3 regions of the Kitasatospora sp. NPDC041988 genome follow, and region 1 is predicted to be linked to each of the others. Evidence: riboswitches for the same ligand, from Rfam matches in the RefSeq annotation. Region 1 holds a riboswitch; each other region holds the start of a gene.
What was found. Region 1 has a riboswitch for cobalamin ahead of ACZ6NC_RS02975 (prenyltransferase/squalene oxidase repeat-containing protein). Riboswitches for the same ligand answer to the same signal wherever they lie in the genome.
Positions count from the first base shown of each region.

Region 2: another riboswitch for cobalamin. It lies ahead of ACZ6NC_RS06740 ((2Fe-2S) ferredoxin domain-containing protein); the one in region 1 lies ahead of ACZ6NC_RS02975 (prenyltransferase/squalene oxidase repeat-containing protein).
Region 3: another riboswitch for cobalamin. It lies ahead of nicT (Nickel transporter NicT); the one in region 1 lies ahead of ACZ6NC_RS02975 (prenyltransferase/squalene oxidase repeat-containing protein).

Region 1 is NZ_JBVJCO010000002.1:4,497-11,415, forward strand. Features, by position in the region: gene ACZ6NC_RS02965 (CbiQ family ECF transporter T component) at 1-1,076, opposite strand, end outside; gene ACZ6NC_RS02970 (SCO2322 family protein) at 1,343-2,032, opposite strand; gene ACZ6NC_RS02975 (prenyltransferase/squalene oxidase repeat-containing protein) at 2,431-3,714, opposite strand; cobalamin riboswitch at 3,802-3,922, opposite strand; gene ACZ6NC_RS02980 (TetR family transcriptional regulator) at 4,086-4,748, opposite strand; gene ACZ6NC_RS02985 (glycosyltransferase family 4 protein) at 5,040-6,350, shown strand; gene ACZ6NC_RS02990 (class I SAM-dependent methyltransferase) at 6,445-6,919, shown strand, end outside.
Region 2 is NZ_JBVJCO010000004.1:154,415-161,333, reverse strand. Features, by position in the region: gene ACZ6NC_RS06750 (tetratricopeptide repeat protein) at 1-1,342, opposite strand, end outside; gene ACZ6NC_RS06745 (hypothetical protein) at 1,395-2,600, opposite strand; gene ACZ6NC_RS06740 ((2Fe-2S) ferredoxin domain-containing protein) at 3,219-3,650, opposite strand; cobalamin riboswitch at 3,683-3,853, opposite strand; gene ACZ6NC_RS06735 (histidine phosphatase family protein) at 3,907-4,470, opposite strand; gene ACZ6NC_RS06730 (carbohydrate-binding protein) at 4,725-5,135, opposite strand; partial or broken gene ACZ6NC_RS06725 (Tat pathway signal sequence domain protein) at 5,115-5,912, opposite strand; gene ACZ6NC_RS06720 (cytochrome P450 family protein) at 6,293-6,919, shown strand, end outside.
Region 3 is NZ_JBVJCO010000010.1:47,865-54,783, reverse strand. Features, by position in the region: gene aroB (3-dehydroquinate synthase) at 1-189, shown strand, start outside; gene aroQ (type II 3-dehydroquinate dehydratase) at 198-626, shown strand; gene ACZ6NC_RS12740 (AAA family ATPase) at 956-1,801, shown strand; gene ACZ6NC_RS12735 (Fpg/Nei family DNA glycosylase) at 1,897-2,706, shown strand; gene ACZ6NC_RS12730 (DUF3995 domain-containing protein) at 2,788-3,240, opposite strand; gene ACZ6NC_RS12725 (RNA polymerase sigma factor) at 3,379-3,897, shown strand; gene ACZ6NC_RS12720 (SRPBCC family protein) at 3,894-4,373, shown strand; partial or broken gene ACZ6NC_RS12715 (ArsR/SmtB family transcription factor) at 4,518-4,859, opposite strand; cobalamin riboswitch at 4,942-5,132, shown strand; gene nicT (Nickel transporter NicT) at 5,166-6,317, shown strand; gene ACZ6NC_RS12705 (EamA family transporter) at 6,351-6,919, opposite strand, start outside.

The DNA.
Region 1 (6,919 bases):
ATGGCGACGACGGCGGCCAGCGGCAGCGTGGGGGCGGTCGGCGGGACGACGGTTGGGGCGAAGGCGGCAGGGTCCTGGGCGGAGAGCCAGATCGTCAACCCGGCCACGGCGGCGCCCGATCCCGCGGTCAGCCACTCGGGCAGCGCCCACGGATCGGGCCGGTAGCGGCTCCTGGTGGAACGCCGGCCGCCGAGCAGCAGCCCGGTGGATGCGGCGGCAAGACCGAGCAGCAGCACGGGCAGGGCCCAGCCGGCGCCGCCGGCGGTCAGCAGCCCGTACGCGGCGAGGCAGACGCCGAGCAGGCCGGCCAGGGTCAGCACGGCGGTGGTGCGGGCGAGGCGCGGCGGGATGTCGGCGGTGCGACCGAAGCCACGGGTGTCCATGGCGGCGGCGAGCGCCACCGAACGCTCCAACGCGCCCTCCAGGACGGGAAGCCCGACGCTCAGCACGGCGGCGATGCCCCGGTCGGCACGCCCGCGCAGCCGACGGGCGGCGCGCAGCCGTTGGACATCGGCGACCAGGTTCGGTGCGAAGGTCATCGCCACCACGACGGCCACACCCGCCTCGTAGAGCGCGCCGGGCAGCGCGCGCAGCAGACGGGCCGGGCTGGCGAGAGCGTTGGCGGCGCCGACGCAGATCAGCAGGGTGGCCAGCCGCAGCCCGTCGTAGAGCGCGGCGAGCAGGCCCTCGACGGTGACCCGGCCGCCGATCCGCACGCCCTGCGCCCAGGCGGGCAGCGGCACCTCGGGGAGGGTGAAGAGCACATGCGTCCCGGGGACCGGCGAACCGAGCAGCACGGCGAACACCAGGCGGATGCCCAGCACCAGCAGCCCGAGCCGGAGGAACGCGCCGTACGAACGCGACCACGGCGCATCGCCGCGCCTGGCGGCCACCACGTAGCCGGCCACGGCGACGAGGAGCAGCAGGAGGAGCGGGTTGGTGGTGCGCGTGGCCGCCGCGCCCAGGCCGAGCGCCCACAGCCACCAGGCCCCGGGGTGCAGCTGGCGGGGGCCGACGGGCGGGCGGCGGGTGGCGCGGGGGGTGCGGGGCGGGCCGGCGGCGCGGGGTGTGGTCACGGGGGAGGAGGTCCAGGTCGGGGAGGGCGGGGGTGGGGCGGGGCTGGCGGGGGCGGGCTGTTGTGCGGGTGGGGTGCGGGGGTGGGCCTGGAGCTGACTCGGGGCTGACTCGGGGTGGCCCTGGAGTAGGAAGTCGGATGGGCCGACTTCCTACTCCGGCTGGTCGGGCGGGAGCCCTTTCTGTAGACCGGTCGTCATAAGTAGACCGGTCGATATATATAGACCGGTCGATATATGTGGACCGGTCAACATATTCGGGTGCCTGTTCAGCGGCGGCGGCGCGCTTGCCAGACGGTGCCCGCGGCCAGGACGGCGACGAGCACGGCGCCGGCGATCACGCCGAGGTCCGGGCCGCTGGTGCCGGGCGAGCCGTCGTTGCGCGCGGTGGTGGCAGCGGCGTCGGCGGAGGAACGGTCGGAGGGCTGATCGTTGGGCCGGCCGGCTCCGCCGAGCTGGTCGGCGCAGCCGGCCTTCGGATAGCCGGCGATGGCGCAGAGCAGCCCGTTGGTGTCGTACCGCAGCGGCGGGGCGACGGTGGCCAGCACCTCGGCCGAGCTGGCGTTGCCGGGCACGACGGCGCAGGCGGTGCGGGGCCCGGGCGGGGTCTCGCCGGCGGCGTCGGCGGCGGTGCCGAAGTCCAGGACGACACCTACGCGCTTACGCCCCTGCTGCGCGGGCGTGCTGCCGCAGACGGTGGCGAAGTCCGGGGCGGTGCCGGGGCGGGCGGCGTCCCGGCCGCCGTCGGGGCTGACGGCGAAGCGCCACCCGTCCACGCCGCCGTCCGGTGGCACGTACACGGCGGGCCCCTGCTGCTGGTAGGCCCATGCGCCGTCGGACCACTTCCAGAACGACCAGTACCGGTACCCGGCGGCCTGCGCCGGCGCGGCCCCGAGGACCAACAGGATCAGCACCCCGGCCACCACCCCGGCGACGAACCGGACGAGCGCGGGCGCCACCCGCCGACAGCGACTGGGAGCCGCGGGTGCGGGGGCGAGCGTTGCCGGGGCGGCCGGTGTCGGGGCGAGCGTTGCCGGGAGCCGGCCAGGCAGGCCGGCGGGCGGCAGCGGGGTGGTGGGCGCGGGCCTGCCGGTGACAGTCGGCCGGCCGGTCGCCACCGGCGCGTCCACGACCTGGCGATCCGTGACCTGGCGATCAGTGACCTGGCGATCCGTGACCTCGTGATCAGTGACCTGGCGATCCGTGACCCCGTGATCCGCGACCTCGTGATCCGCGACCCGCCGATCACGGACTCGCCGCTCCGCAACCCGCCGCTCCGCACCGGAACACGAGCTCGCGGCGCCTGCCCCGGGAGTCGGCCCGGCCGGGCCGGAGCCGGTCGGGGTGGCGGGGCTGGTCACAGCTTCGGGCCGCGCTTGCGCTGGATGCTCAGGAGCACGCCGCCGCCGATGCCGATGAGCAGGCCGATGCCGATCGGCCACCACTGGCCGATGCCGCCGTCCTTCTTCTCCTTCGCCGGCGCGGAGGCGGCAGCCGAGGCCGAGGCCGGGGCGGTCGCCTTGGGCGCCGGGCCGAGGGCGGTCAGCTGCGCGACGAGGTCGCCGCCGAACGAGGCCGGGTCGCGCTGGGCGGCCTGGGCGACGAGTAGCAGGGTGGCGGTGGCGGAGGCGTCGGTGCCGCCCTTGGTCCAGGCGGTGCCCTCCTTGGCCAGCCAGTCCACCGCGCCGGTGGCCTGCTGCGGGTGGCCGCCCTGGATCAGGCCGAGCGCGGCCCAGGCGGTGGCGGTGTAGTCGGGGGTCGGGGCGGCGCCGGGGGTGGTCAGGGTGAGGTGCTGCCCGCCGGCCGCGAGCTGTGCGGTGAGGTAGGCGCCCGTGGCCTCGCCGGAGTCGGCGCGCGGCACGGCTGTCGGCGCGGAGCCGCCCGTGCCGGTGGAGCCGTCCGCGCACGTGAGCGCCTTGGGCGCGGCGTCGGTCCGGTTGGTGTTGGTGACCGGCAGCTTTCCGCCGACCGCGGCCAGCGAGGCCTGGCCGGTGGCGAGGGCGTTCGGTTCGAGCGCGCCGTCCGGCTTGGGCTGGTAGGCGAAGGCGCCGCGCTGGTCGGCGGGGGCGGCGCAGCCGAGCTGGAAGAGCGCCAGCCCGTCGAAGGCGTTCTTTCCGGCCTTGGCGACGCCGGCCGGGTCCACCTTGGCGGCGAGCAGGGCGTTGACGGCGAGGCCGGTGGAGTCGGCGTCGCCGGGGCTGCCGGGATTGTAGGCCCAGCTGCCGTCCGCGTTCTGGTTGGCCTTGAGCCACTGGACGCCCTTGTCGACGGCGTCCTGGTGCCCGCCGAGCGCGACCAGCGCCTGGACGGCGACGGCGGTCGCGTTGCTGTCCTCGGTCGCGGCGGCGCAGGCGGCCGCGGTGTCCGCGCGGAACGACGGCCAGCCGCCGTCCGCACACTGCTGGCCGGTGAGCCAGGAGACGGCGGAGTCGGCGGGCGTCACCTTGGCGCCGGCCAGCGCGGTGAGGGCGAGCGACTGCCGCCACACCCCGTCGAACGTCGGGTCGCCCTTGCCGTAGAGGCCTTCGGGGACGGCGGCGGCGCTGGGCGAGGGGCTGTCGGCGAGGGCCGGAGCGGCGGCGCCGCCGGTGAGCAGCGCGGCGGACAGGGCGGCGGCGCCCAGGCGGGCGGCGGTGAGCATGGTGGAGGTGAGCCTTTCGGTGAGCGGTGGTGGCCCGGGTGGGCCGTTCCGTAGACCTCGACGGTGCCGGGTGCGGGTGTGCCCGGTGTGGCCGCTCGCCTCTCCCCGGGCATTCCGACTCGCCCGGCCGTCCAGCGCCGGGCTCACGGTTGCGGGGTCAGTGCCGGATTCGCACCGGCTTTCCCCGGAGGAGAAGCGGGATGGAGTTGTCCTGCGGGTCGACTTTAGCCGCCGCACGGGGGCTGCCGAACCGGCCCGGGCGAGAACAGGTTCCACTTGGCCGGCGAGGCGCCGCCACAGGGCCCGGCGAGCACCGGCGAGCGCCGGCACCGGCAGCGGCGAGGCGGCGACGGGCCGGCGGCAGGCCGACGTCAGGGCAGGGTGAGCAGCCGGGCGGCGGTGTGCAGGTCGGCGCGGACCTCGGCGATCGAGGAGCGGCCGGAGAGCCAGGACACCAGGGCCGAGTGCCAGGTGTGCTCGATCACCCGGACGGCGGCGCGCTGGCTGTCGGTGGGCGGCCCCGACTGGCCGATCGCGTCCAGGATGAGCTGGCCGGTGGCGGTGCTCACGAGGTCCACCTCGGTACTGACCGAGCGGTCCGCGAAGGAGAGCGCCCGGACCATCGCCTCCGCCAGCAGTGGTTCGCGCTGGAGCGCGTGGAACGCGCGGGTGAGTGTCTCGGCGACCCGCGGGGCCGGTTCGAGCTCGGCCGGAGGGTGCCGCCGGACGTGCTCCTGAAGGCTCTGCAACTGCTCCAGCATGACCGCGACCAGCAGATGTACCTTCGACGGGAAGTACCGGTAGAGGGTGCCGAGCGCCACCTGCGCGCCCTCCGCGACCTCCCGCATCTGCACCGCGTCGTACCCGCCGCGGGCCGCCAGCGCGGTCGCGGAGCGCAGGATCCGCCGCCGCCGTTCGGCCTGCCGGGCGGTCAGCGGCGGGCCGTCGGGGTGCGGCGCGGGCTGCGGTGCGGAGCGCGGCGCGGGGTGCGCCGCGGCGGGCGGCGCAGGGTGTGGTGCGGCGGGCGACGGCAAGGGTGCTCCCGGTGCGCGAGACTGGCGGGGTGCTCCTGAAGTGCCGGAGCAGGTCCGGAACGGTTCCGGAGCAGGTCCGTCCTGCCGGTCCGGTGGAGCAGGTCCGGCAGGTCGGGCGGGTGATCCGGCGTGGCGTGAATCACCAGCCCTGGCTCCTGACGAGAAGCTACGGGCCGGTATCTTCAAGGTCTCTCATTGTTCACATGGTCAGTGGCGAACTCCACACCACACTGAAACCTGATCTACTTTACCGACCGGCAGCACACCTAGCAGCAGAGATGGGGGCCGAGGATGACCGCGCAACCGCTGCGGATTGCCCTGCTGTCGTACCGCGGCGACCCGTTCTGCGGCGGCCAGGGCGTCTACGTACGGCACCTTTCCCGTGAACTGGCCCGGCTGGGCCACCACGTGGACGTGATCGGCGCCCAGCCGTACCCCGTACTGGACGAGGTCGAGGGCCCCGGCTCGGTCCGGCTGGTCGAGTTGCCCAGCCTGGACCTCTACCGCGCCGACGACCCGTTCCGCACCCCGGACCTCGCCGAGTACCGCGGCCCGGTGGACGTGCTGGAGGTCGCCACGATGCGCACCGGCGGCTTCCCCGAGCCGCTGACCTTCTCGCTGCGCGCCCGCCGGTACCTCGCCCTGCACAAGGGCCGCTACGACGTGGTGCACGACAACCAGACGCTCGGCTACGGCCTGCTCGGCCTGGGGCGGCACGGGTTCCCGCTGGTCACCACGATCCATCACCCGATCACGGTGGACCGGCAGCTGGAGCTGGACGCGGCCCCCACCCGGCTCAGGCGGCTGTCGCTGCGCCGCTGGTACGCCTTCACCCGGATGCAGCGCCGGGTGGCCGCCCGGCTGGAGCACATCATCACCGTCTCCGGCAGCTCGAAGCGGGAGATCGTCGAGCACCTGCGCGCCGCGCCCGGCGCGGTCTCGGTGGTGCCGATCGGCGCCGACACCCGGCTCTGGTCCCCGTCGGGGACGGTGCGGCGGGTGCCCGGCCGGATCGTCACCACCTCCAGTGCGGACGTGCCGCTCAAGGGGCTGGTGTACCTGGTGGAGGCGCTGGCCAAGGTCCGCACCGAGCGGGACGCGCACCTGGTCGTGGTCGGCAAGCCGCAGAAGGAGCAGGGGCCGGTCACCGAGGCGGTGCGCCGGTTCGGCCTGGAACGGCACATCGAGTTCCGCAGCGGCCTGACCGATCAGGAGCTGGTCGACCTCTACCGCTCGGCCGAAGTGGCCTGCGTGCCGTCCCTGTACGAGGGGTTCTCGCTGCCCGCCGCCGAGGCGATGGCCACCGGTACGCCGCTGGTCGCCACCACCGGCGGGGCGATCCCCGAGGTGGCCGGGCCGGACGGCGAGACCTGTCTGGCCGTCCCGCCGGGCAACGCGGACGCGCTGGCGGCGGCGCTCGGCCGGCTGCTGGACGATCCGGAGCTGCGCGACGCGCTCGGCGAGGCCGGGCGCGAGCGGGTGCTCGAACGGTTCACCTGGCAGCGGGCCGCCGAACTGACCGTCGAGGGCTACCGGGCAGCGATCGCCACCGGGGTCGGGCAGCGGGCCCGCTCCGGTCCGGGCTGGCGGTACGTGGCCTGACGGCCGTCACGTCACCCTCTTCAAGTCATTCTGTCCCCGCCCGGTCTGATGTGTCGTCAGGGGCGTTTGGTACCAAAGGAATGGGAGCCCCGCAGTGCTGACCGTTGATTTCTCGCGCTTCCCGCTCGCCCCCGGCGACCGGGTGCTCGACCTGGGCTGCGGCGGGGGGCGGCACGCGTTCGAGTGCTACCGGCGCGGGGCCAACGTGATCGCCCTCGACCAGAACACCGAGGAGATCGCCGAGGTCAGGAAGTGGTTCGCGGCCATGGAGCAGGCCGGCGAGGCGCCCGAAGGTGCGTCGGCGGTCGCCATGGAGGGCAACGCGCTGGCCCTGCCGTTCGAGGACGAGTACTTCGACAAGATCATCATCTCCGAGGTGATGGAGCACATCCCGGACGACAAGGGCGTGCTCAACGAGATGTTCCGCGTCCTCAAGCCCGGCGGCCTGCTCGCCGTCACCGTGCCGCGCTGGCTGCCCGAGAAGATCTGCTGGGCGCTCTCCGACGAGTACCACGAGGTCGAGGGCGGCCACATCCGCATCTACCGCGGTGACGAACTGGTCGGCAAGC
Region 2 (6,919 bases), on a different contig from region 1:
GCGTCTCGTCGAGCCGGGCGATGCAGGCGTCCAGCAGCGCCAACGCCTCCTCCAGGCGGCCCTGGTGGACCTCGATCAGCGCGAGCCCGTTGCGGTTGAACACCACGCGCGCCTCCCGCTCCTTCGGCTCGGGATGCCACTTGGCGAAGGCGATCGCCTGGTTGACCCAGCTCCGGGCCAGCTGGTGGTCGCGCCGGTCGGCGTCGAAGTGCCGGGTGTGGAGCATGGCCGTGGCGTACGCGGCCTGCATGTGGACCTCGGGCGAGGTGCTGAGCGCCCGGGCCTCGTCGTACAGCGGCAGCGCCCGCTCGGCGAGGCCCAGCGCGGCGAAGGAGGTCGTCATCTTGGTGGTGAAGGCCCACCAGTGGGTCGGGCTGCTCTCGTGGGTGACCAGCCGCCGGCCGCGTTCGCCGAGGTCGAGGACGGCGTGGTAGTAGCCGAGGTCCATGCAGTGGTCGAGCGCGTGGCGCAGGATGTCGGCCCCGGCGCCGGACGGGTCGCTGCCGTGCTCCGCGTGCCAGGCGATGGCGCCCAGCCGCAGGGAGGACTCGCCGGCCGTCTCCAGCTCCGCCCGCCGCAGATCGTGCAGCCGGGCGCGCTCGGTGGGCGGCAGGCCCAGGTAGGCGGCGATCTCGTCCGGATTGTCGCCGACGCCGTCGCCGGCGATGTAGCTGCGGCCGAGCGCGGCGTCGGCCGGGGTCCGGGAGTGGCCCTCCGCCGACCGGCCCTCGTCCGGCCGGCCGCCCCGGTCCGACAGGTCGAGCACCGTGCACCAGGTGGCGAGGGCGGTCGGAAGGTCCTCGCTTCCGATGCCGGCCGGGCGCTCCGGCGGCTCGCTGCCGGTGGTGACGACCACGGTGAGCAGCGCGGGATCGATGCGCCGCAGCAGGACGGCGAGGAACTCGGCGTCGGTGGGGTCGGCCCGGTGGGCGTCGTCGACGATCAGTGTGCGCGGGGCCGGACCGGCCGCGCGCAGGTACGCCTCCAGGAACTCGACCAGGCCGTGGGCGATCCGCAGGGTGCGCAGCGCGGAGTAGAAGCGGGTGCGCTCCTTGGGCACCGCCAGGGAGGTCAGCGTCTCGCGGGTGGCGGGCACCAGGTCACGCAGTTCCGGCGTGGTGGAGAGGATTTCGATGTCGTGCCCGGTGACGGCCTCGGGGCAGCGGGCGAGCGCGTCCGGGACGATCGCCCGCAGGATCGAGCCGACGGCGGTGTAGGGCCCGCGCAGCCGGCGGTCGGCGTTCACCGCGGCGAGCACGGGCGGCAGGTCGAGCCGCTCGCGGGCGTCGACGCGGGCGGGACGCCCGGCGGCGCGGACCCAGTGGTGGCGGTGCTCGGCCATGACACAGCTGCCTTTCGTGCGGTGGCGCAGGGGCGAAGGGAGGGTTCGGGGCTCAGGCCGACCGGGCGGCGCGCCGCTCGCGGGCGGCGAGCACGACGACGGCGGCGGTCTGCGCGAGGCTGAGCAGCATGAGGGCGAGCGAGTCGAGGCGGCCGGCGAGGTCGGCCTGTCCGGTCAGGCGCAGCCACATGTCGTGCAGCATGCGGTACGCCGTCGGTACGACGACCCCGGCGAACATCGTGAGGGTGAACACGTAGCCCACCAGCATCAGCCAGGCGTACCAGCGCGCCACCCTCCGGTCGACCGGGTGGTGGGCGGAGAGGTCCAGCGGCGGCCGGCCGACGACCCGCCGAACGGCGTTGCGCAGCACGTCGGTTGCGGCGGCATGGAGGTTCACGCAGCCCAGGACGGTACTGAGCAGGACGTAGATGTCGGTCCGCAGGTAGAAGAACCCCTGCCAGGCGAGGCGTAGTGCCGTGGCGTAGGCCATCGCGAGACAGAGCGACGCGACCACCCCGTTGGCGTCGCGGGTCACGTCGGCGACCAGGGTGAGCAGGGCGATCGCCAGGGCATCGGCCAGCATGCCGGCCATGATGGGCAGATAGCGCTTCCGGCGCGGCACGCTGACCAGCCCGTCGAGGGAGGTCTCCAGCACCAGGTAGACCAGGCGGCGGCCGATGGAGAGCCGCGAGCGCAGGCCGAGCCGGCGGCCGGCCAGGGCGTGGAAGGCCTCGTGCAGGGCGAGCAGCGGCACCTGGCCGACGAACAGCATCAGCACGACGAGGGTGTAGGACGAGCTGAAGAACAGGTTGTCGACGCGCGGGACCAGCTCGGGCACCCGGACCATCTCGGTCACGGCGAGGGCCGTCACCAGTGCGTAGCCCACGAGGGCCGGTCGGCTGAACACCAGCTGCCCCAGACGCTGCCAGCGCACCGGCGTGGCAGGTCCCGCCGGTGTGTCGTCGCCGGCGGGGCGGACGAGGTCGAGGTCGACGAGCGCCTCGACCAGGTCGGCGATGTCGACGCTCTCACCGTGCACGGCCTCGTAGCGTCCGGCGGTCTCGCGGGGCGTGAGGCCCTCGGCCAGCATCCGGACCAACTCGGCACCGTCGGCGGGGAAGACGGCGTAGGTGTCGGTCTCCGGGCTGCCGATGGTGACCTCGTCGGCCTCGGGGAGGTACACGAGCTCACGGAGCGGTATCGGCCGGTCCAGGTCGATGCCCGGGGCGGTGGAGTTGCTGTCCGTGGAGGAGTGCACGGATCCTCCTGCGGGAGGTAGGCGGAGGGGGCGGGGTGGAGCGGTGCCGGCCGGACGTAGTGGCCGGCCGGCACCGTGTTCCCCCTTTACCCGGGGGGATCGGTTCAGTTCTGCACGGCGCAGGACCACGGCAGGTACAGCGCACGGGCCGCGCTGGTCAGGCGAACCGGGCCGGCCTTGCGGACGACGATCTTCTTCATCGCACACACCTCCTTCGGTGATGGGTCATCAACAGTGCCATCAGCTGAGATGAATGACCCACTGGGAGCCATCCATGCCAGCTTGGCGATGGACCAAGAGTGATGAAGGTGTGGTGATCGTGTCAATAGATCCAGGCGCCCTGACCTGAGCAGGCATCAGCTCCCCGAGGAAGTCCCCAGGTCGAGGGCGGTGCGGAGACCTCAGGGACGGGAGAGCAACTAATAAACTGAAATAACGGACCGGCGCCCTGCTCTCCACATAAGCTGATCCCGCAGACCCCAAGGACACCCGAGCGGGCCACCCTCCGGTGGGGCTGCGCGCCGCTGCGCGCCGCTGCGCGCCCGCCCCTGCCCGGCCCCTACCCGGCCTCGGCGTCGACCTCGACGGTCAGGCCTTCGACGGTCAGGCCTTCGACGGTCAGGCCTCCGACGGGCCGGCTCGCCGCGCCGTGTCCCTCACACGTTCCGGCCCCGGTGCGGGAATGCGCAGCGAGTCCAGCAGCGGGGGAAGCGGGCCCTCCGGCGGCGCCTGCCCGGCGGCGCGGCCGATCTCCCCTATCCATGCGCAGAGTTCGGCCGTTCCCGTGGCGTCGGTCACGTTCCCGAACCAGACCGGCCGGGCGCGCCGACCGTCCTCGTGCCGCCCGTGCGGGCGGACCACCACCACGTTGGCCTGCTCGCAGGGGCCCAGGCAGTCCGTGACGACCAGGCGCGCGGCCGGCAGGGCCGCCACCGCCTCGGCGAGCACGGCCAGTTGACCCTCGTGATCGGTGCCGGGCCGCTTCCTGGCAGTGCCGCAGCAGCAGCCCCGGCAGACCACGACATCGACGGCAGCCGTTACCGGTGACATCGCCCAACCTCCTCGTGGGGTTCCGCGCCCCAACCGTCGGAGAAACCACGGGTCAGTGTCCTGACTCCCGGATCGACGCTCGCCCCGACCTTCCGGCCACAAGGCCGTGATCGTCACCTGCAGGGGGTCGCTCCCCGGTCACAGTGGCGGGACCGCCCCGGAATCACACCGGGTTCCTGCGCACCGTGGTCTCGGATGCTTACATTTCGTGCGCGACCCTGCCCCACCGCGTACGAACACGTCAACCCGGGCCCACTCACGCGAGGCGCCCGCAGCGCACGTTCCACCGGCCGGCACGTCCGCTCAGGTCCGTGACGGAGAGCGGCTCCACATCGAGCCGCCAGAACGCCGAGGCCGGCGCGCCGAGCGCGTGCTGGACGGCGGCCCGAACGACGTCCGGTTCCGTGACCACGACCACCCCTCCCGCCTCCGGGGCAAGGGCGTCGAGCCAGGTACCGACCCGCGCGAGGACATCGAGCAGGCTCTCCCCGCCCTCCGGGGCGAACTCCGGATCGGCCAGCCACCGGGCGACCGCCCCGGGCTCGGCCGCGGCCACCTCGTCAAGCCTGCGGCCTCTCCAGCGGCCCATCTCGCGCCCGCCGGGAGCGGACCGGGCCGAGGCGGGGAGGCCGAGGGCCTCGGCGGTCTCGCGGCACCGGACCGACGGGGAGACGAGCACCTGACCGGTGGCCCGGATGTCGCCGGCGGCTTCCCGCGCCTGCCGCAGCCCCGCCGGGTCGAGCGGGCTGTCGTCGTCGAAGCGCGCCTGCCGCATCGCCTCGCTCATCGCCGCCGAGATCAACGTCACCCGCACCGCCACGCCGCTCCTCCTCTGCCTCTCCGACTGTCCCGTGGAATCCGCCGATCGGTCCACGCACGCGGCGCCGGGGCGTGCACCCCGGGACAGACCGGCGGATCCGCGCCGCCCGCACGCTCCTGGCGCAACCGCCGGCTGCCGATACCGTCTGCTCGATATGACGAGGACGGCATGACGGAAGTCCGGTGCGAATCCCGCACGGTCGCGCCACTGTAAGCCAGGCGGGCGCCGCCCCCACAGGGCGGTGGCCCCGAGTGTCAGCGGATGGTGATCCGGTCGAGGTTGGGGCCGCCGTCGGCGGTGGTCGAGGTGACCCGGATGGCGTTGGCTCCGGCCTTCAGCGGGACCGGGAGCGAGCTGGTCGCCCAGCTGTCCCAGCCCGCGGTGGGCGGGAAGGGGCGCCCGGCGGCGATCCGGGTGCCGTTGACGGTGATGTCCATCGGCCGGTCGACGGTGGTGCCGTTGGCGTACCTCAGGTCGAGGGTGGCCCCGGACGCGGCTCCCGCCTGAACCGTCCACTCGGCGTAACTCCCGGCGGAGTTAGCCAGGTTGACGAATCCGGTGCCGCCGTACCCGGCGTGGTCGGCCTCGATGGTGCCCTGCGAGATCCGTGCCTCCTCCGCCTGGTAGACGCCGGAGCCGCCGGAGACCAGCTGGTAGCCGCGCATCGCGGTGGTCAGCAGGTAGCAGTCCTGGAGGGAGCCGGAGGTGTCGCCGAGCGAGCGGTAGATGCCCCACTTGGGCCGCACTCGGTCCGCGAGGAAGGTGTCGACGCCGGTCCTGGTGACGTCGACCACGGTGGCGCCCGCGCTGCGCAGGATCCACCGGACCGACCCCGAACTGCCGTCCCCCACCTTGATCTGGAAGTCGACGTCCACCCAGCGGTCGTGCAGCTGGTCCAGGCTGGTACGGCCCACCAGGACTCCGCTGACGGGGAGTTGGAGTTCGATGGTCTGCGCGCCGCCCACCCGGCGCAGGGACTGCACGACGATTGGCGAGGTGCCGTTGCCGGGCTGCTTCATCTGCATGATGTGGGTGAAGGTCGTGGTCGCCTTCAAGGAGGAGGGGATGTACATCGAGTAGGTGGTCCGCCAGGTCTGGCCGGGCAGCCACTGCAGGTAGGCCCCGCCCGCGGGGCTGCGCATGCCGGTGACCTCGTGGCGCTGCCGGTCGGTGGAGCTGTCCCGGTCCACCGTGTGCATGGTCCAGCGGTAGGTGTCGTTCTCGACCCGGATGTGCGGATGACCGGCCGGATGGGAGTCGGCGCGGTCGTCCTCGATCGTCTCGAAGGCGGCGAGGCCGACGGTGGCGGCCGACGGTGCCCAGCGCTGCTGCCAGCTCGCCACGGCCAGGGTGGCGGCCGAGGCGGTGGTGCGCGGCAGTCCGGCGGTGGCGACGGCGGTGAGGGCGGCGCCGAGGACTGTTCTGCGCGAGGGCCTGTTCATGGCGCTACCGTGCCTTCCCCGGGGAGGAGTGAACTGGGTGACGTACAGAATCCCGGGATGAGGGAACACGGTCAAGAGATGTGGTTAGGAAAGTTTCCCAACCAATCCCGGAGCCGCCGCAGGACCACCCCGGCCCCGTCCGGGAACGGGCGCGCCCGAGTGGAAGGCACGCCGCCACTGCAGGCGACCTGGGTGCCCAGCCCACCCACACGCCCCGGTTGATCGGCGCCGGCACGCCGGCCCCGGAACCGCCGCCCGCGCGGGAACCTCCGGGCCAAGACCAACTGGCTACGCTCGGTGGCACGGGCGTACGCCGAAAGCGGCATCGTCCGGACGGCCTCGCGCGAGGCACCGATGCTCGAGACGGCACAGGGACGAGAATGAGCAACCCACTTCAGGACCAAGGCTTCTTCCGAAACCCGTACCCCACCCTCGCGGCACTCCGAAGCACCTCGCCGGTCCGGAACGTGCCCAGCGGAGGAGGGCGGTCGAGCTACCTCGTCACCGGCTACGCCGAAGCCAGAGCTGCCTTCACCGACCCGCGGCTGTCCAAGGACACGGCGGCCTTCTTCGCCGGCAAGGACACGGGACGCAACCTGCACCCCGCCGTGTCCCAGAGCATGCTGGCCACCGATCCACCTCAACACACACGGCTGCGGAGCCTGGTGACGAAGGCGTTCACGCCAGGCGCCGTCGCTCGGCTCCGCCCTCACATCGCCAGCGTGACGGACGAGCTGCTCGACGCGTGGGCGCCCGGCGAGCAGACCGACGCCATCGCGAGCCTCGCCGTCCCGCTGCCGGTCACCGTCATCTGCCAACTCCTCGGAGTTCCCGACGCCGACCGCGCGGCGGTGCGCACATGGTCCAACGAACTCTTCGCGGCCGGACAGCCCGAACGGATCGACTCCGCCTCGCACGCCGTCGCCGGCTACCTGGCTGACCTCATCGAAACGAAGCGCCGCACCCCCGACGACAGCCTGCTCACTGACTTGATCCGTGCCCGCGAC
Region 3 (6,919 bases), on a different contig from region 1:
TCGGTCGGCCTGCCGCTGAGCTACCGCGCGGACGCCTGGCCGAAGCTGCTGGACGCCATGAAGATCGACAAGAAGTCGCGCGGCGACCTGATCCGCTTCATCGTCCTGGACGGCCTCGGCAAGACCTCCGTCCTGGAGGGCCCCGACCCGTCGCTGCTGGTCGCCGCCTACGCGGAGGTCTCCTCGTGACCCGGGTGATGGTGCTCAACGGCCCCAACCTCGGCCGGCTCGGCAGCCGCGAACCGGACGTCTACGGCGCCACCTCGTACGCCGGGCTGGTCGACCGCTGCACCGTGCTCGGCAAGGAGTTCGGCTTCGAGGTCGAAGTCCACGAGACCAACTCCGAGCAGCAGATGGTGGAGTGGCTGCACGAGGCGGCCGACGGCCGGGTGCCCGTGGTCATCAACCCGGGCGCCTTCACCCACTACTCGTACGCGATGCGCGATGCCGCCGCCCAGCGGACCGCCCCGCTGATCGAGGTGCACATCTCCAACCCGTACGCCCGGGAGACCTTCCGGCACACCTCGGTGATCGCCGCGGTCGCCTCCGGGACGATCGCCGGGTTCGGCCTCGGCTCGTACGAACTGGCGTTGCGCGCGCTCGCGGAGCAGCTCACCACACGGTAGGGCGGGGGCGGCCGCCCTCGTCAGCGGCCCGGCGGCGGACTGTGCCCGCTGCCGGGCCGACGTGTAGTGTCCCCGCTGGAGGAAGTCGGGAGGTGACCGTGACGCAGTACGCCGGGGGTGGGCACGTCCCCCCACGTCCCGTCGCTCCACCGGCCCCGCCGTACCCCGGCACCGCGACCGCCACGGCTCCGCCGGCCCCGCAGCCACCGGCGAGCGGGGTGCCGCAGGGCGCGGCCCAGACCGCTCCGGGCGCTCCGGGCGCTTCGCAGGCCGTGCCCGCGACCTCGGCGGCTCCGCAGCCGGCGCCCGTCGCGGCGCAGCCTTCCCCGGTGGCCCCGCAGCCGGTACCGCCCGCGCCGGTCGCACCGCAGGCCGCGGCCCGGCCCCCGTACGGTGGCCACCCGGCCGTCCCGCCGACCGGTCCGGTGCCGGTGCCGCCGGGCGCGCCCGTGCCGCCGCCCGGTCCCATGGCACCCGCGGCACCGGTCGTCCCCGCGGCCCCTGCTCGTACCGCCGCTCCGGCCCCCGCGCCCGTGCCCGCCGGGTCCACCGGGCACTTCCTGCTGCCCTCCGGCGCGCCCGTCCAGCTCCCGCCGCACCCGCAGCCGCACGCGCCGGCCGGGCCGCTCGCCGTGCTGCTGATCGGCCCCGCCGGTGCCGGCAAGACGACCGTCGCCCGGCACTGGGCCGAGCGCCGGCCCACGCCGACCGCGCACATCAGCCTGGACGACGTCCGCGAGTGGGTGCAGTCCGGCTTCGCCAACCCGCAGTCCGGCTGGAACAACGCCTCCGAGGCGCAGTACCGGCTGGCCCGCCGCACCTGTGGCTTCGCCTGCCGCAACTACCTCGCCAACGGCATCTCCTGCATCATCGACGACGCCGTCTTCCCGGACCGCCCTGCGATCGGCCTCGGCGGCTGGAAGCGCCACATCGGGCCCGGCATGATCCCGGTCGTGCTGCTGCCCAGCCTGGACTCGGTGCTCAGCCGCAACGCCCGGCGCAGCGGCAACCGGCGGCTCAGCGACGAGGAGGTGGCCCGGATCCACGGGCGGATGGCCGGCTGGTACAACTCCGGGCTGCCGATCATCGACAACTCGCACCTGGACGTCGCCGCCACCGCCGCCGAGCTGGACCGGGTGATCCTGGCGCGGCTGATGGGCATCCCGGTCCGCTGAGCCACCCGCCTCCGGGGCCCGCGCCCGGCCGGGCTGTCGGTGCCGGCTGCGATGATGGACGCGTCCTGTCGAACCACCCGGGGGAGCTGACGCCCGTGCCGGAAGGCCACATCATCCACCGCCTCGCCGCCGAGAACGCCAGGGCCTTCGGCGGCCGCCCCGTCCGGGCCAGCAGCCCGCAGGGCCGGTTCGCCGACGGCGCCAAGCTGGTCGACGGCCAGGTGCTGACGGGTGCCGAGGCCACCGGCAAGCACCTCTTCCTCGGCTTCGAGGGCGGCTCCTGGGTACACATTCACCTCGGCCTGTACGGCGGGTTCGGCTTCGGCGAGGGCCCGGCGCCCGAGCCGGTCGGCCTGGTCCGGCTGCGCCTGGAGAACGACGACGCCTACGCCGACCTGCGCGGCCCCAACACCTGCGCGCTGATCACCGGCGCCGAGAAGGCCGCCGTCGCGGACCGGCTCGGGCCCGACCCGCTGCGCGCCGACGCCGACCCGGAGCCGGCCTGGCGGCGGATATCCGGCAGCCGGACGACGGTCGCCGCGCTGCTGATGGACCAGAAGGTGCTGGCCGGGGTGGGCAACGTCTACCGTGCCGAGGTGCTGTTCCGGCACGGCGTCAACCCGCACCGGGCCGGGCGTGACCTCACCCGCGCCGAGTGGGACGCGATCTGGGCCGACCTCGTCGCCCTGATGCACGAGGGCGTCGGCGCGGGCCGGATCGACACCGTCCGCCCCGAGCACACCCCCGAGGCGATGGGCCGTCCGCCCCGGGTGGACGACCACGGCGGCGAGGTCTACGTGTACCGCCGGGCCGCGATGCCCTGCCTGGTCTGCGGCACCGACGTCCGGACCGAGGAACACGCCGCCCGGAACCTCTTCTGGTGCCCGACCTGCCAGCAGGCCTGAGGCCGCCGAGCCGGCCGAGCCGGCCGAGCCGGCCGGGCCTGAGCCGTCCCCGGCCGCCCGACCCGGTCCGGTCAGGAGCCGTCAGCCGTCCGTCCGCCCGCGGGCGACCGACCAGGCGGCGGCCGCGCCGGCCAGGCAGAGCGGCGTGTAGAGCGCCAGGTTGAGCGGGTAGAAGACCGAGCCGGTGTCGGCCCCGATCCCGGCCGCCCAGACCAGCCCGGCCAGCCCGCGGGCGAGCATCCCGCCGGCCACCGCGCGAGGGCCCCAGCGCAGCGCCACCGCGGGCAGCCGGCCGGCCAGGCCGTCCAGTACCCCGCCCCGGGCGAGGACCAGGGCCGCCCCCGTGAACAGCGCCGCGGCGAGCGGGACCAGGACCGGCGGGGTGAACGGCACGTCGGCGTTGAGCACGGCCTGGGAGAGCGACGCCGTGTCGGCCGCCGGCCAGGTGCTGCCGGTGGCCCAGTAGACGTGCAGCAGGCCGTCGGCGGCGAGCACGGCGGCGACGGCGAGGGCGGCGGTACGGCGGCGGTTCATGGTGGTCCCCCAGGGGATGCGACGGTGTGTCACCCGCAGGAGCGGCCCCGCCCGCCGGACGTTCCCGTGGCGAGCGTCACACCGGAAAGTCGCCCGGGAGAGGGAACGTCCGGGCCTCCCGCCGCCTCTGATGCGGATGTGGATGGTCCCGACACCCGAACCGCCAGCGACCCCGCCGCCCTGGTCCGCGCCGCCCAGCGCGGCGACCAACTGGCGGTGAGCGAGCTGCTGGAGCTGGTCACGCCCTACGTCCGCCGGCTCTGCGGCCCGATCGCCCTGGACGACGGCCCCGACGCGACCCAGGAGGCGCTGATCGCCGTCTTCCGCAAGCTGGGCCAGCTCCAGGACCCGGCCGCGCTGTTCGGCTGGGTCCGCTCGATCGCCGTCCGGGAGGCCGTCCGGCATGTGAAGCGGGTCGCCCGCTGCGTCCCGGCCGACCTCTCCGAACTGCCCCGCCCCGGTGATCCGCAGCTGGCCACCGACATCGAGGACGTCCTCGCCCGGCTCAGCCCCGAGCACCGGGCCGTCCTGGTGCTGCGCGACCTGGAGGGCCTGGACGAGCGGGCCACCGCCGACCTGCTGGGCGTGGCGGCCGGCACCGTGAAGTCCCGGCTCTCCCGGGCCCGACTCAGCTTCCGAAGGGCGTGGCAGCAGTGAGCGCGCAGACCCCCTGGCCGGTGGCGGCCTTCGACCCGGTGCGCCGACTGCACGTCATCGCCGCCGTCACCCCGGGCGCCGACGTCCGCGAGACGGTGATCGACGCGCCGTTCGACCAGGTCTGGGCCGTCGCGGCGGACCTGGAGGACGGGCTGCCGCGCTGGCTGCCGGATCTCCGCACCGTCCGCCTCACCGCGGGCCCGGCGGACGGCCGCGCCGAGGCCCTGGTGGTGGGACACAGCCGGCTGCGGGCCCGCTTCGACGTCGAGCTGACACCCGGCTGGTGCCTGATGCGCAGCCGCTTCCTGCTCGGCGGCATGGCGGCGCGCCCCGAGCCGGACGGCACCCGGTTCGCCTTCCTCGGCGCCTTCCGCCTCCCCGCCGCCGGCCTGGTCACCCGGGCCCTGCGGCCCGCCACCGACCCGCTGGCCCGGCGCTCGCTGCGCCGTTTCGAGCGGCTGGTGCGGCAGGGGTGACACCGGCCGCGGAACGGATGATGCCGGCTCAGGGCCCCCGTCGGGCCGGCAGGTGAGTCAGCCGGCCGCAGCGGTGGGCTCGTGGTGGTCCGTCGCGGAGCCGCCGGCGGTGTCGGGCGCCGGCTCGTGGTGCTCGGCGGCGGCGCATTCGTCCAGCAGGGGGCGCATGGCGTCGTCCACGAGCCGGTAGCGCACCACGCGTCCCTCCTTGTCCCCGGTGACCACGCCGGCTGTGCGGAGCAGCCGCAGCGCCTGGGAGACGGCGGGGTCGCGCATGCCGGTGGCGACCGCGAGGTCGCTGACGGCGAGCGGCCCGGCGCGGTGCAGGGCGAGCAGCAGGGAGAGCCGCCCCGGGTCGGCGAGCAGTGAGAACCGCTCGGCCCAGGACCGGACGTGCCCGGTGTCGCCGATGGCGGCGATGGCCTCGCAGACCCGGTGCCCGTCGATGGTGCGCTGACCCGCGCGGTCGGCCGGTACGAGATGCATGCGGACATTCTTGCAGGCCCCGGCCTGTGATCCTGGACACCTGCGCAGGTGCGCAGCCTTGCAACGGTGCTGCGCGGCCCCCTACGGTGTTGCCCGCCGTGGTGCTCGGGAAGACCGGTGACGGACCCTCAGGGTTCAAGTCCGGAGCGGCCCTCGCCACTGTGATCGGGGGAGTCGTCCGTACCCACGACGCCACTGGGCGCCTCGCGCGCCTGGGAAGGCGGGTACGGAAGCCCCGTCAGCCAGGAGACCGGCCACGGCATCTCACGAACGACTTTCCACGAGGTGCTGGAGCGTGATCCGCAGATGACCGTGCCCGAAACCGCCGCTGCTCCGGCGGCGCCGTCCGTCCTGCCCACTTTCCGCTGGAGGCGGGAGGACACCGTCCGCACGGCCGGGCTGATCGGGGTGATCCTGGCCATGCACGTGGTGGCGTTCGGGACGCTCATATTCCTGGTCGCCCCCGAGAAGTACGAGGTCGGCACCCAGGTCTTCGGGGTGGGCCTGGGTATCACCGCGTACACCCTCGGGATGCGGCACGCCTTCGACGCCGACCACATCGCGGTGATCGACAACACCACCCGCAAGCTGATGGCGGACGGCAAGCGCCCGGTCTCGGTGGGCTTCTGGTTCGCCCTCGGCCACTCGTCGATGGTGGTCATCATGGCCGCCCTGGTGGCGGGCGGCGCGCAGCTGGCCAACACGCTGATGGACGACGAGTCGGTCACCCACCAGTGGCTCGGCGTGGTCGGCACCTCCGCCTCCGGTGCCTTCCTCTACCTGATCGGCGCGCTCAACCTGGCCGCCCTGTTCGGCATCCTGAAGGTGTTCCGCTCGATGCGGGCCGGGCAGTTCGACGAGGCGGAGCTGGAGGAGCACCTCAACTCGCGCGGCTTCCTGGCCCGGGTGCTGAACCGGGCGACCCGCTCGATCACCCGGCCCGGCCAGATGTTCCCGGTCGGCATGGTGCTCGGCCTCGGCTTCGACACCGCGACCGAGGTGACCCTGATGGTGATGGCCGGCTCCGGCGCGGCCTCCGGGCTGCCCTGGTACGCGATCGTCTGCCTGCCGCTGCTGTTCGCGGCCGGGATGAGCCTGTTCGACACGCTGGACGGGACGTTCATGAACTTCGCGTACCAATGGGCGTTCTCCAACCCGGTACGCAAGGTGTACTACAACCTGACCATCACTGGACTGTCGATCGCGGTGGCGTTCATCATCGGCACCATCGAGCTGGTCGGGGTGCTGCACGAGAAGCTGGACCTCACCGACCCGGTCAGCGGCTGGATCGCGGACATCTCGCTGGACAACGTCGGCTACGCGATCGTCGGGCTGTTCGTGGTGGTCTGGGCGGCGGCGATCGCCTACTGGCGGCTCGCGGGGGTCGAGCAGCGCTGGAGCCCTCAGGCGGTGAAGGCGGCTGCTCCGGAGGACGCCGCGTCGGAGTCGGTGAAGTAGTCGGCGAAAGCAGCCGGCGAAGCAGCCGGCCCGTCAGGCCGCCGCGAGCAGCAGCGTCCCGGCCACGGCGAGCCCGGCACCGACCACCTGCACCGGGCGCAGCCGCTCCTTCAGCACCCCGCGGGCCATCAGCGCGGTGACCACCGGGTAGAGCGAGGCCAGCACGGCGGCCGCCGCGGCCGAGCCGCTGTGCGAGGCCAGCGCGTACGTGCCGTTGGCGGCGACGTCGGCCACGCCGACCGCGGTGAGCGCGGGGAGCCTCGCCCGCAGGCCGGGCAGGAGCCGGCTGCCGCCTCCGCCTTCGCCTCCGTCGCGGTGCAGGCTGAGCAGCAGCGCGCCGCCGCCGACGGCGACGTTGCAGAGCCGCTGGACGCAGAGCACCAGCAGCAGTCCGCCACCGGTGGAGGCGTGCGCGATCAGGGCCATCACCGCGCCGAAGCCGAAGGCGGCGCCAAGGGTGAGAGCCAGCACCCGCCGGGCGGCCGCCGGTCCGCCGCGCTCCGGCCCGCCGGCCAGCACGACGCCGACCACGGCGACCGCGATCCCGGCGGCCTGGCCGAGCCCGGGGCGCTCGCCCAATGCGAGTCCGACGCCGACCGGTA